3 regions of the Ectobacillus soli genome follow, and region 1 is predicted to be linked to each of the others. Evidence: riboswitches for the same ligand, from Rfam matches in the RefSeq annotation. Region 1 holds a riboswitch; each other region holds the start of a gene.
What was found. A riboswitch is a leader RNA that binds a small molecule or an ion and turns the genes downstream of it on or off. The one in region 1 is predicted to bind thiamine pyrophosphate.
Positions count from the first base shown of each region.

Region 2: another riboswitch for thiamine pyrophosphate. It lies ahead of thiC (phosphomethylpyrimidine synthase ThiC); the one in region 1 lies ahead of tenA (thiaminase II).
Region 3: another riboswitch for thiamine pyrophosphate. It lies ahead of thiM (hydroxyethylthiazole kinase); the one in region 1 lies ahead of tenA (thiaminase II).

Region 1 is NZ_JBGJZM010000001.1:2,327,501-2,332,106, reverse strand. It holds gene ACAN53_RS11780 (DUF3965 domain-containing protein) at 38-1,171, shown strand; gene ACAN53_RS11775 (hypothetical protein) at 1,262-1,579, opposite strand; gene ACAN53_RS11770 (SH3 domain-containing protein) at 1,621-2,733, opposite strand; TPP riboswitch at 3,111-3,219, shown strand; TPP riboswitch at 3,273-3,375, shown strand; gene tenA (thiaminase II) at 3,466-4,155, shown strand; gene ACAN53_RS11760 (ABC transporter ATP-binding protein) at 4,130-4,606, shown strand, end outside.
Region 2 is NZ_JBGJZM010000002.1:492,140-496,745, forward strand. It holds gene fumC (class II fumarate hydratase) at 1-228, opposite strand, end outside; gene thiC (phosphomethylpyrimidine synthase ThiC) at 762-2,525, opposite strand; TPP riboswitch at 2,686-2,798, opposite strand; gene ACAN53_RS14210 (H-type small acid-soluble spore protein) at 2,985-3,161, shown strand; gene ACAN53_RS14215 (CAP domain-containing protein) at 3,282-4,007, opposite strand; partial or broken gene ACAN53_RS14220 (sugar-binding domain-containing protein) at 4,166-4,378, opposite strand; gene ACAN53_RS14225 (VOC family protein) at 4,475-4,606, opposite strand, start outside.
Region 3 is NZ_JBGJZM010000003.1:115,303-119,908, reverse strand. It holds gene thiE (thiamine phosphate synthase) at 1-460, opposite strand, end outside; gene thiD (bifunctional hydroxymethylpyrimidine kinase/phosphomethylpyrimidine kinase) at 462-1,259, opposite strand; gene thiM (hydroxyethylthiazole kinase) at 1,272-2,069, opposite strand; TPP riboswitch at 2,137-2,246, opposite strand; gene glnA (type I glutamate--ammonia ligase) at 2,403-3,764, opposite strand; gene ilvA (threonine ammonia-lyase) at 3,971-4,606, opposite strand, start outside.

The DNA.
Region 1 (4,606 bases):
ATGTATGCATGGAGAAACGTGTAAAAGGGGGTTACTAATGAATACAGTAGAAAATGAGCCAAACTGGATGTTAGTTACAGAAAACTTTTCATCACCTACAACATTTTCGGATTTACTTTATTTGCTCATTCCTAATCGTACTGAAAAAAGCGGATACGATAGTCAGGTTTTATCATGGAAGGAAAAGGAATTCTACAAAAAAGAAACAATTCTTCCATTTATTCAGTTTGGAATGAAAGTAATGAAGGAACTTCCGAAATTTAACAAAGATGAAATGCCTACCATACTTCGAATTGTTCGTTTATGTCAAGAAGTAAGATGGTATGAACAAGCTTATAACATATTGAAGGAACAACAAATTCTTCCTTTTATTTTTAATTCATTAGAAATAGAGGTATGGGATGACTTTACGAAAGCAACTGCATGGAATTATATAATTGTAAAACAAAAAGCTCTCCGTTTAGAAGAGTGTGATTATGCGATATGGGAAAAAATAAAATATGATTTAAGTTGGATTCCTTCCTGCCCGCACTTAGCATCAGAAAAAGAAATAATAGAATGTAAACTACTTTTTTTATGTCGAGAAGCACGTGACATGGATACTAATAAGTTTGAAGAATTATCAATGGAACTTGCTATTTATTGTAATTCTACAATTTCAAATCTATATACATATAATCTCGTCGAAACTTATAAACGATGTATAAGCTATTTAGAAGACCATACAGAAAATCGGATGATTATAGCTTGTCACTATGCGATACTAGCTCAGTTAGCAGAATTTTTTTATGATCCCTATCAATTTATTATGGATGATTATGTGGCAGTTATGAGAGATATGATGGCTCATTTAAATTTCTCATTATATGAAAAATATAAAGAATTTATAGGAACATTACTATCCTATATTTCATTTTATCAATTGATTCGGGTACCACAACAAACAGATTATTTTCAGGAAATGTTAACTATGAGTAGAGGAATTCCTTATAAGGAGGATTTGCTTCGTGAATATGTCTTTTCACAAGTAACGGATAAAACAAACGGTTTTTTAAACACATTTTATTATAATAATTGTCAAAGTATTATTGAAGAAATTATTGCCTACTGGTGCACAGATGAGCAAAGAAATATACTTCAAGTTACTTATCATATGTACGGTACAATCTAAAATATAAAAGTAAAAACTCATCCAATTTGGATGAGTTTTTATATATAAGATAAAGGTTCGAATTGAAGTTTTTGTAATCATCGACTTGTCTTATCCCCGGGTCGTCTCCACAATTGAAGATTGATTTGGAATGATAAGTAGTATGGCTATAAAGAAAACTGCAAACATAGAGGACATATGCAGTCCATTTTCTTTAATAGCTACAATGCCGACTGCAATTATATATGATAATTTGTATGTAATGGATAACCAAGATGCAAGTTTTAATTGAAGCCATTCCATAAAAATTTCACACGATACAAATGAGACTAAGATAATTAAAAAAGCAAGACTTGCATTAAAGATAAACAGACAGCAAATAAGTCCGAATAAGGATAATAATTCTAAAAATATAGGTATATCTTTCATTCAAACGAACCTCCGAATAGGCTTTGTATAAATGCCTACTTTTAATGTTGCAAATAAGGAAGAGGATTAATGGCATTTGATTTTGCGAAATTCCATTCTCCTTTGTGAAGCTCGAAGTGTAAATGCTGTCCTGTAGCTTCTCCGGTGCTTCCCATGTAACCTAGAACTTGACCTTGGCTGACCGTATCACCTTCGCTTACATAGCGATTTTTCATATGAGCATATACGGTTGTGTAAAGTTGTCCATTAATGTGATGAGTAAGGAATACAACATTACCATAGCTTGTAGAATAATAGGAACGGCTGACCGTACCGGAAGCTGCGGCAAGAATTTGGATATTTCCTGGCGCTGCAATATCGACACCATAGTGCATGCTACCCCATCTTGGACCGAAATCACTCGTAACAATTCCACCAGAAGCAGGCCAATGTAAGATAGAAGAAGCTTGTGATGTGGAAGTAGAACTAGAAGTAGCTACATTCTGTGAAGTAGAAAGATAATCTTTAGAAACATATCCATCATTTCCGTTGTAACGAACTTTATACCAACTTCCGGATTGACCAGTTACTTCTACTTTTTGACCACTTGATAATACATCAATAATGTTATAGTTTGTTCCAGGTCCTGTTCTGAAACGTAAACTATCTGCATTTACATAAAATGTAGAAGTTGATTGAACAGAAGATGAAGTGGAAGAATTAGAGGAAGCGAGAAAAGCTTTGCTTACATAGGCAGCCTGATTGTTATATGTAATTTTGCACCAGCCATTATTTTCAGACTCTACTGTAACTTCATCCCCATTACCTAACATTCCTATAATAGAAGAACTGGTACTTGCGCCGCTACGAACACGTAGTGAATCTGCTGTTACTTTGTATTTGGAAGAAGAAACTGTAACATAATCTTTGCTTACATAAGCAACTTGATTGTTGTATTGAATTTTGTACCAATTACCGCTTTCTCCTAGAATGGTAACGCTGCTTTGATTTGGTAAGGCACCAATTACGCTATCATTTGTACTAGGACCGGTTCGAACATTTAAATAGGTTGCATTTACAGTTCCAGCAGTATTACTGCTTGCTTGTACAGAATCTACAATGAATGGTAAAGCAGCTAGTGCAACGGATGAAACGAAAAGAGTTCTAGCGTTCATAGCAATTCCTCCTATTATAATAATAATTGCATATAGAGCTATATATAAAAATGAGGTAGTTATAAATTAAAATGACTATCATCTATATATATTATTCTATTAATTTAATGATTTTTCAATATATTTATAATAGTTTTTGTTATTTTTAACATTTATCTGTTATTGTTTATAAAAATAACAAAAAAATATCATAAAAATGTAACAAAGTACTATTGACAGTTCGCAATCAAGAACGAATCGTATAATAGTACTTAAAAAACTAGATGATTTGATAAGATGGTGAACGAAATACCTGTTATTTTTTCCAACTATTGTTCTTACAAGGTAAAACAGTTGCAGGAAAAGCAACGTAATGTTACAATAAGTTCACAATTTAATGAGATTGCTAGGGGAGCTGGTGTTGCCGGCTGAGAGGAGACCTTAAGTCCATGACCCTTTTTACCTGATCTAGATAATTCTAGCGGAGGAAAGCAAACGGACGATGAAATTAATGCCCACTTTCCTGTCGTGAATAATTGGGCTTTTTTATTTGTGTATATCTTTTTCACTAGGGGTGCGAAATGAGCTGAGAGAGGCGACTGCCTTAACCCTTATGAACCTGATCTAGGTAATGCTAGCGAAGGGAAGTGATGTATGACGATGAATAGTATCCATTGTTTACAGCCGCTTCTTTATGAGAAGCGGCTTTTTGTATGCCAAGCAGAGTTATTAAATAGAGAGAGGGATTTTTTCGTGAAATTTTGTGATGAACTATATGAGAGATCAAAGCCAGTATGGAAAGTAATTTATGAACATCCGTTTGTTACGGGTATTGGTGACGGTACACTCGATCGTAGTAAATTCCAATTTTATATCATCCAAGATTATTTGTACTTGCTAGATTATGCGAAGGTATATGCTCTAGGAGTTGTAAAAGCAACAGACCCAACTGTTATGGGGAAATTTGCAAAGCAAATTGACTCTATTTTAAATGGTGAGATGAACTTGCATAGGCAATATGCACAGCGTCTTGGAATCAATCTACAGGAGTTAGATGAGGCGAAGTCTGCATCTATGAATTTAGCGTATACCCATTATATGCTTTCCGTATCTCAAAGCGGGACGCTTGCAGAGTTGGTTGCATCCTTACTTCCTTGTATGTGGAGCTATTGGGAAATAGGAAAGCGCTTAAGTGCAATTGCTGGTAGTGTAGATCATCCGTTTTATGGGGAGTGGATTCGCGGCTACAGCTCAAGTGAGTACGGGGAACTTTGCATTTGGATGATTGATTTGCTAAATGAAATCGCGGAAGGTAAAAGTAAACAAGAGCTGCTTCGTTTAGAAGAGATATTTATCAATACAAGTCGTTTTGAATATTTGTTCTGGGATATGGCGTACCGTAAGGAGATGTGGGGATTTGCAGAACATCATTCGCTTTCATAACGTTTCGTTTGCGTATGACGGAGAAAAACAGAATATACTCCAAGATTTGGATTTTCAGATTGAACAGGGTGAATTTATAAGTATTATCGGACCGAGTGGATGTGGGAAAAGTACTATTTTTAGGCTACTTACAGGACTTGAAGAGACAAATAAAGGAAGTATCACAATCCAAGATGTTACGGTTAGTCGCGGAAGCCGTGCAGTTGGTTATATGCCCCAATCTGATTTGTTGCTGCCGTGGCGAAGTATTTTAGAAAATGCAGCCATCTCGCTTGAATGCCAAGGAATGAAGAAAAAGAAAGCACAAGAAAAAGTAATCGAATATTTAGAGAAGTTTGGATTGCAAGGCTATGAAAACAAATACCCAAAGGATTTGTCAGGTGGAATGCGGCAACGTGTATCCTTTCTTCGTACATTTTTAACAGGAAACAACATTCTCCTGCTCGATGAA
Region 2 (4,606 bases), on a different contig from region 1:
AATGAGTTCTGCCTCCTCTGACTGTAGATTACCTGAATTAGAATTGACAATGGCTGCAGCTTTCTTCACATATCCATAAGCTCGGTACACCGCCTTTGGCATACGGTCATCACCTATAGAAAAGTGAAGCAATGACCGTTCAGTTTGTGCACCCCACAAGTGGTCTGCTGGCACCATCACCTTACCCATTGAATCAGCCTCAATGCGGTATGTTCCTCCTTCTACCAAATCGCCTACATCATGATTTATAATATTTCTTTCCTTATCTTCATTGTATTTCAACAGGATTCCGCCTTTCCTACCCATCATGATTAACCGGTCCATCCATAAGGATCGTATGATTTTACATAACAGGTTCCAAATAGGATTATTGTTCCACACAATCTTTGGAACTATTATAATGTAATGTTAAATAATCGAATTTATTTCTCTTACTCCATAAAAGCCAAAGGTGTATTGAGTTTTCAATTCATGGGAAGTTGCTGAACTATATAAGATTAGGTAGAATTCGCACGGGAGAAATGAAGAAAATAAATAGCCACCTTTTCTAAGAAAAGGTGGCTACATTTAGTAACAGATTGCCTCAATAATACATACTTTCAGAAAAACCGCATTTCTGGCATACCCTCATAATAGAAGTTTCCATAAATATATGATTACAGTTCTCCTGCATGGTATGGACTTTTTCTTGCATATCACGAATGCTATTTTGCATGATTTCTATTTCTCTTTTTATTTTCTGTATTTCTTTCAAACTACTGTTATCGATAAATTTTTGATCCATCGCTAACAAATTCCTTTGCTTTTTGTTTCATTCCTTCTTCTGCTTCCCCCTCAGAACCTTCCCAATCCATTCCTCGAATGTCATGAGAAATTCTCATCGAGCAAAACTTTGGTCCGCACATGGAGCAAAAATGAGCTGTTTTTGCTCCTTCAGCTGGAAGCGTTTCGTCATGGTATTCTCTTGCACGTTCTGGATCGAGGGATAAGTTAAATTGATCGTTCCATCGAAATTCAAAGCGTGCTTTCGATAAAGCATTGTCTCGGTCCATAGCACCCGGATGTCCCTTTGCTAAATCAGCAGCATGAGCAGCAATTTTGTAAGTAATGACGCCTTCCCGAACATCATCTTTATTTGGCAATCCGAGATGCTCTTTTGGCGTTACGTAACAAAGCATTGCTGTTCCAAACCAACCAATCATTGCAGCGCCGATGGCTGATGTAATGTGGTCATATCCTGGTGCGATATCAGTTGTTAACGGTCCTAATGTATAAAACGGTGCTTCTTGACAGATTTCAAGCTGCTTATCCATATTTTCTTTAATCTTATGCATGGGCACATGACCTGGACCTTCAATCATAACCTGTACATCATGCTTCCATGCGATTTTCGTTAACTCTCCTAACGTTTCAAGCTCAGCAAATTGTGCTTCATCATTGGCATCAGCTAATGATCCTGGTCGTAATCCATCTCCAAGTGAAACAGAAATATCGTATTGTTTTAAGATTTCACATATTTCTTCAAAATGTGTGTATAGGAAGTTTTCTTGATGATGCGCTAGACACCACTGTGCCAAAATGGAACCACCGCGGGATACAATCCCTGTTGTGCGTTTTGCAGTTAACGGAACATAGCGTAACAAAACCCCAGCATGAATCGTAAAGTAATCGACGCCTTGTTCCGCCTGTTCAATTAATGTATCTCGGTATACATCCCATGTTAAATCCTCTGCTACGCCATTTACTTTTTCAAGTGCCTGATAAATAGGTACTGTACCAACCGGAACAGGAGCATTGCGAACAATCCACTCTCTCGTTGTATGAATATTTTTACCTGTTGATAGATCCATAATCGTATCTGCGCCCCATCTTGTAGCCCACGTCATTTTCTCAACCTCTTGCTCGATTGAGGAACTAACAGCAGAATTCCCAATGTTCGCATTTATTTTGACTAGAAAATTACGTCCAATAATCATTGGCTCACTTTCTGGGTGATTAATATTTGCTGGTATAATGGCTCGTCCCTTTGCTACCTCATCCCGAACAAACTCCGGATCCATATTTTCACGAATCGCAATGTACTCCATTTCAGAGGTAATCACGCCTTGCTTTGCGTAATGCATTTGCGTTACATTTTGCCCTTCTTTTGCCCGTAGCGGTGCTGTCGTTCGATTTGGAAACCATTCAAGATTTGCACGAATATCATCTTCTGTGTATCCGTTATCTACAGGTTTGATTTCTCTCCCTGCACACGTCTGTACATCATTACGTTCCAAAATCCATTGTTTGCGTAATTTCGGAAGTCCTTTTCTAATGTCAACATCACAATCTATGTCTGTGTAAGGACCGCTCGTATCATATACACGAACAGGAGCATTTTCTTCTTCCCCGAAGGACGTAACCGTCTGGCTTAACTCAATTTCCCTCATAGGAACTTGAATATCTCCTCTGGAACCTTCCACGTACACTTTCTTACTTCCCATAAACTGTGATTTTAATTCTACGTTTACATCTTGCTTCTGCATGTAACTTCCTCCTTAAAATGGCTTTGTGACCTAGGAGCTACAGCATAGTTTCTCCGCTTGATTGAGTGGCAATCAAGTAAAGGAAAGACAATAAAATAAGGTTCTGTATACACAGAACCTGATTCATCGTCAAAAAGTAGTGGCGTGCTGAACAAAAGAAGACGCCTTCGTACTACTTCCCTACGCTGGTATGATCCAGATCAGGTTCAAAGGGTCAAAGAATTTACGCATTCTTTTCTCAGTCCAAGCAATTGGGCACCCCTAGTAGAGCTTTACGTATTACTATTAAGTTTGCATGTAAAACATATCATAATTTTCAGAAAAAGGAAATAGTATTTTCAACATAAACAATATGAATAACTTTTTAACATAAGGAAAAAGTTGTTCTACGTATACATCCATACTAAACCTCAAAAACTAGACTGATTTCTATATCCGATATACAAGGAGGCAACAAGTTTGAACAATCAACGAGCAAAACAGATTGCATCTTCACCCATTATGGCAAACGTTACCTTTGATGGAATTCCCGTTTATATCCAGGAAGTAAATGATAATTCCATGGCTCGGATCTATCCTCTACATGAGCCAGATGCAGAGCAAAGTGTCCCGGTAAGCAGCTTGGTAGAGCACTAAATAGCAAAAGGACCATTCTACTATCGTAGAATGGTCCTTCTCTATACGTTACTGATCTTTAAATGATTAATAATTTAACTCTACATTTCCATATTTAAATCCGCAAAGACAGTGAGTGGTTTACTTCCCAATGAATTCTTGTGACCAATAGTCTTGACTTGACGAATGACCAACACCAATCTTTGTGTAGTTCACATTTAAAATGTTAGCACGGTGACCTGTGCTGTTCATCCAAGCTTGTACAACTTCCTCTGCGGAGCGTTGTCCTTTTGCAAGATTTTCACCAGCATGAGAATACGTAATCCCAAATATTTTCATCATATCAAAAGGTGACCCATACGTTGGGCTGGTATGCGAAAAGTAATTTTTATTAAGCATGTCATTTGATTTCTCTTGAGCCATACTGGCCAATGTAGTATCCAGTTGAAGATCAGGAAGTCCATTTTTACGTCGCTGATCATTTGTTAATTGAACAACCTTCGCCTCCATACTATCAACTGCAGCATTAGAAGGTGTCGGTGGTGTCTGGCTCGGCGTTGGTGCTTTTGGTGCTATAGCATTTCCTTGATTTTGACATGGACATAATCCTGTATTCGAACCACTTTGAGGAGAATAGGCAACTGGAACTGGTGTTATATATCCTCCACCTGTGTTAGAGCGCATGTATTCATGCTTTGGTACATTATCACCATCAATACCTGGACGTGCCAACTCATTTCTAGGCATATTTTGTCGATTGTCGGCTGCATTGTTCATTCCAGTGTTTGCATTATATCCACAGCCACTTACCCCAAGTACAAAAATAGAAAGAACCGCAATTTTTGAAAAAAAACAAAAACTCCTCACTAAATCCCTCCTTCATCGTGAACTATTTTCACTTTTATTATTTGCTATAGCGAAGAAGAGATTCTAGGTAAGTGGCTCCTAAATTGGAAATGATGTATGCAAATCAATCAAAGAATAGCCTACAGGAATGGGGAAATAATAGAAGAGAAAACAAGGTGTTACTCTGTCTGTTCCAAAATGCATTTGGCTGCCTCTCCTGTAGTTACAAACACATTCATATAACCGCCGCGGAGCGCTCCGATCATTCCTGATACTTTTTTAAGGGATTCTGCAACACCAATGGAATAACGCGTCCGTTTTAATTTAGCAAGGTCAATTGTAATTGTTCGGTCAGATATTCCAGTATGGACTAGCACTCCATCTTTACCATAATTACAGGTACATCATACATTTGTAAAAGTAAAAATGATTGTTAAGTGAAATACGAGAAGCCTCCCACTAGAGGAGGCTTCTCGTATTACTATAAATCATAAAAATACGTATTCCCCTTGTCCAATTGCAATTGTTTTTTCTTTCAGATCATACGATTCTGTACGAAACAACAATTTTGTTAACTGGTTAGCATCACCTTGTTTAAAAATAAAGGACTTGTCGCCAAT
Region 3 (4,606 bases), on a different contig from region 1:
CGCACACCGGCTCCGCATCATCCTTGCTGTTTGTCGGAAAGATAGGCCCCACTCCAAAGTAATCAGCTCCACTTGCAACGGCGCGGTGAGCCTCCTCTAAGCTGTGTACAGAAACACCTAGTATCTTATCGCCAATTTTTTTTCGAACATTGTCTGCTTCTTCGTCTGTTTGTCCAATATGAACACCATCCGCATCAATTGCAAGAGCCAAATCCACATCGTCATTTACGATAAAAGGAACATCGTTTGCTTTGCATAATGCTTGTACCTCTTTGGCAAGCCGAACCTTTTCCTCACCTATTACAGCTCCGTTACCTTTTTCTCGAAACTGAAACATGGTAATACCGCCTTGGATCGCTTGCTCAACTACTTGTATCAGATTGGATTTACAGTTCGTACTTCCAGCAATAAAGTAGACTTGCATCATATTCCGGATTGTATTCGCATGTACTCGTGTCATTCTACTTACCTTCCTTGTAGGCCCAATGATTCGTTGGACCATGACCGTGGCCAAGACCAAGATTTTTTTCTATGGCAGCCTGAATGAAATCCTTTGCTACTTGGACGGCTTCCTCAACCGTTTTACCTTGTGCAAGACTTGCAGCAACTGCCGCCGCGAATGTACATCCTGTACCGTGCGTGTGCTTTGTCTCGATCTTCTTACTTGTAAAGTAGGTAAACGAAGTACCATCGAATAGTAAATCAATCGCTTCATCTTCTATATCATCGTGTCCGCCCTTGATGACAACATACTTTACACCCAACTCAAAGAGCTTTCTTGCGGCTAGCTGACGCTCTTCCATCGTATTGATTGTTATTCCCGTTATTGCCTCGGCTTCGGGGATATTTGGTGTGACTACCTTTGCAAGCGGCAACAATTCTTCCTTTAGTGCCTTCATCGCTTCTTGCTGCAATAATGGGGCTCCCCCTTTTGCAATCATAACTGGATCAACAACAACCTGCTCCCAGCCAAACTTACGAATCTTCTCTGCAACAGTATGAATAATGCTGCTATCGAACAACATCCCCGTTTTTACAGCATCGACTCCAATATCACTTGCAACCGATTCAATCTGCTCAGCTACTGCAGATGGCAACATTGGATATACTCCTTGCACACCAAGTGTATTTTGTGCTGTTACAGCTGTTATAGCAGACATTCCGAATACCTTTAACTCCTGAAATGTCTTTAAATCCGCTTGTATTCCAGCACCGCCGCCGCTATCAGACCCTGCAATGGTTAATGCTCTGTATACCATTTGGCATCCTCCTTACTTAATGTTACCGTATTTTATCACGTCAGCCGGTTCAACAAGAGCCAACTGATTTAGAAATTCAATTTGAAAGCTTCCAGGAACTTCCCCTGATTTAGCTAGCGCCAACTCAGCTGCTACCTCATAACTAGTAAGAGCTGCAATCGCTGCTGCAACATAATCTTGTTCCACTGCTGCAAATGCTCCAACAACAGCAGTAAGTAAGCAACCCGTTCCTGTTACTTTTGTTAAGATTGAGTGTCCATTTTCAATAGTATACGTTTCTGTACCATTCGACACAACATCTAGTTTACCAGTAATCGCAACCGTTGTATGCAATTGCTTCGCAGCCTTTTCTGCTAATTCCACAATATTTAAATCGCCTTCTCCGGCGTCAACGCCTTTAATCTCCCATTTCTCTCCAATTACATTTGCGATTTCGGCTGCATTTCCGCGTATAACGGCAAGGTCTAGTTCTTTTGCTAGAAGTCGTGCTGTTTCTGTGCGGTACGGCGTTGCTCCTGCGCCAACTGGATCGAAAATAACAGGTGTATTCGCTTCATTTGCTGCCTTCCCGGCCATTAGCATAACTTCCACCATATTTGCATTGATTGTTCCCATATTTAAAACAATACTACCCGCCATTCTTGCAATATCTGCAACCTCTTCTTTTGCATCTGCCATAAACGGAGATGCTCCGAGTGCAAGTAGACCATTTGCAGAAAAGTTTGCCACTACGATATTCGTAATATTGTGTACGAGTGGATTTACCTCACGTACTTTGGTTAGAATCATTGCTATTTTTGCTACATCCATTCTTCTTCATCCCTTCTACACTTTTTTACCAACGTAAAAAACACTCTGCGTATGCAAAGTGTTTTGAATAGGTTCAATTCACAATCCCTACGCTGGCATTATCCAACAGGTTCAAGCGGTCTACGACAGAATAGTCGTACTCTCAGCCTACTTCCATAGGCTCCCGAATCTATTTTCCTTCATTCCCGAATCACAAGGAACACGATAATAACTCATTTTCTAACTTTCTAGTAAATTTTACTCGCATGTTCAGAAAAATTCAAGAAAATATGATTCTGTGATTATAGAAGAAGGACGCCCTGCAAGCAGGACGTCCTTCTAATTCTAGTACTATTAGAATTTTTCTTGATATTGTTCAAGTTCCCAAGTGTGTACAGAAGTTCTGTAGCTATCCCACTCAGCTTTTTTAGCTGCTACGTATTCGTTGTATACGTGTTCACCTAGAGTTGCTTTACCAATATCACCAGCTTCAAGTGCTGCAATCGCACCTTCTAAGCTTCCTGGTAAATTATCAATACCAAGTTCTTCACGTTTTTCAGTGCTCATGTGGAAGATATCTGCATCAATTGCTGCTGGAGCTGTTAAACCTTTTTCAATTCCGTCTAGGCCGGCAGCTGCAACTACTGCATATGCAAGATATGGATTTGCAGATGGATCTGGGCAACGAAGTTCAACACGAGTAGCTACGCCGCGTTTAGCAGGGATACGAATTAAAGCAGAACGGTTAGATGCTGACCATGCAATGTAGCAAGGTGCTTCATAACCAGGTACAAGACGTTTGTAAGAGTTTACTAGTGGATTTGTTACGGCTACAAAGCTCTTTACATTTGTTAATACACCTGCGATAAATGCATATGCATCTTTTGATAATTGTGCTTCATCACTTGGATCAAAGAATGCATTTTCTCCGTCTTTAAAGAAAGACATGTTAACGTGCATTCCAGAACCATTAATACCAAATACCGGTTTTGGCATAAACGTAGCATGTAAGCCAAATTGGCTTGCAATTGTTTTAACAACCCATTTATATGTTGTTGCTTTATCAGCTGCACCTAGTACATCTGCATATTTGAAGCCAATTTCATGTTGGCCAATTGCCACTTCATGGTGAGAAGCTTCAATAGTGAAGCCCATAGCTTTTAGTGCACGGAAAATTTCTAAACGAACGCGTGCACCAAGGTCTTTAGGAGACGTTTCGAAATAATCACCGTTATCTTGTGTAATAGTAGTTGCTTTACCATTATCGTCTGTTTTAAATAAGAAGAATTCTAGTTCAGGTCCGACAGAAATTGTATATCCTTTTTCAGCAGCCTTGTCGACCGTACGTTGTAGTACGTTACGAGTGTCACCATCAAATGAAGTACCATCTGGGTTTTTCGCACTACAGATAAAACGAGCTTCAGCATATCCTTCTTCTACAGACCAAGGAAGAACTGCAAATGTAGTTAAATCTGGTTCTAAATATAAATCTGAACGATTAATTGGAGAGAAACCTGCAATAGAAGAACCATCAAACATAACCTTACCTTCTACTACATCATCTAATTGTTCAACTGTTACGGTTACTTGTTTTAAAATCCCTTCCATATCTACAAATTGCAAATGAAGAAGCTCAACGCTCTTCGATTCAATGATTTCTTTAATTTCATCAACAATAGAACCTTCAGTAGTTCCAGTTACATATAGCTGTGTCATGATATGAAACCTCCCGTTTTCCCGTTATATTATCTAACATGATTTTATTATAGACTATCTATTTTATATTTTACAATACATTTATTTAAAATTTTTTCAGAATCTTCGGTATTTGTTGTCCATTATATCATAACTTACTTGAATCCGTTTTCAAAAACAGCAAAAAAACGAAAGAACATGGGCTTTTCTTGTTCTTTCGTTTTGATTTATTGTATGAATTTAGTAGCTAATCCTTCCTTTTCTAATTGACCCATAATTTTTTTAATATGCTTTTTATCATTTGTTTCCAACGAAATTTGTAATTCAGCATACCCTGGTAGAACATGTCTTCCGATACGTTGATGAGTAACTTCTAAAACGTTTCCCTCCATTGCTGCGATAACTTGTAATATTTTCTCCAATTCTCCAGGCTTGTCGCGAATCATTGTAGAGAATTGAACAAATCGACCTGCCTCTGCCATACCATACTCTATAATTCGCGATACAAAATTTATATCTACATTTCCCCCACTTAAAATCGCAACTACCTTTTTTTCTGTGAGCGATGTTTTGTGATAAAGCAAGGCTGCAAGCGAACTCGCTCCTGCCCCCTCTACAAGAAGCTTGTTACGTTCCATTAATAGTAGCATGGACCGTGCAATTTCCATTTCATCAACACATACAATATCATCTACATACCTTCTAATAAGTTCAAAGGTTATATCGCCTGGCCGTTTCACAGCAATACCATCTGCCATTGTTGGCGACATCTTCACAGATACCACCTTATTGGCAAGTAACGATTGTTTCATACTCGGGCATGCCATTGTTTGTACCCCAAATACTTGAATGCTAGGATTAAG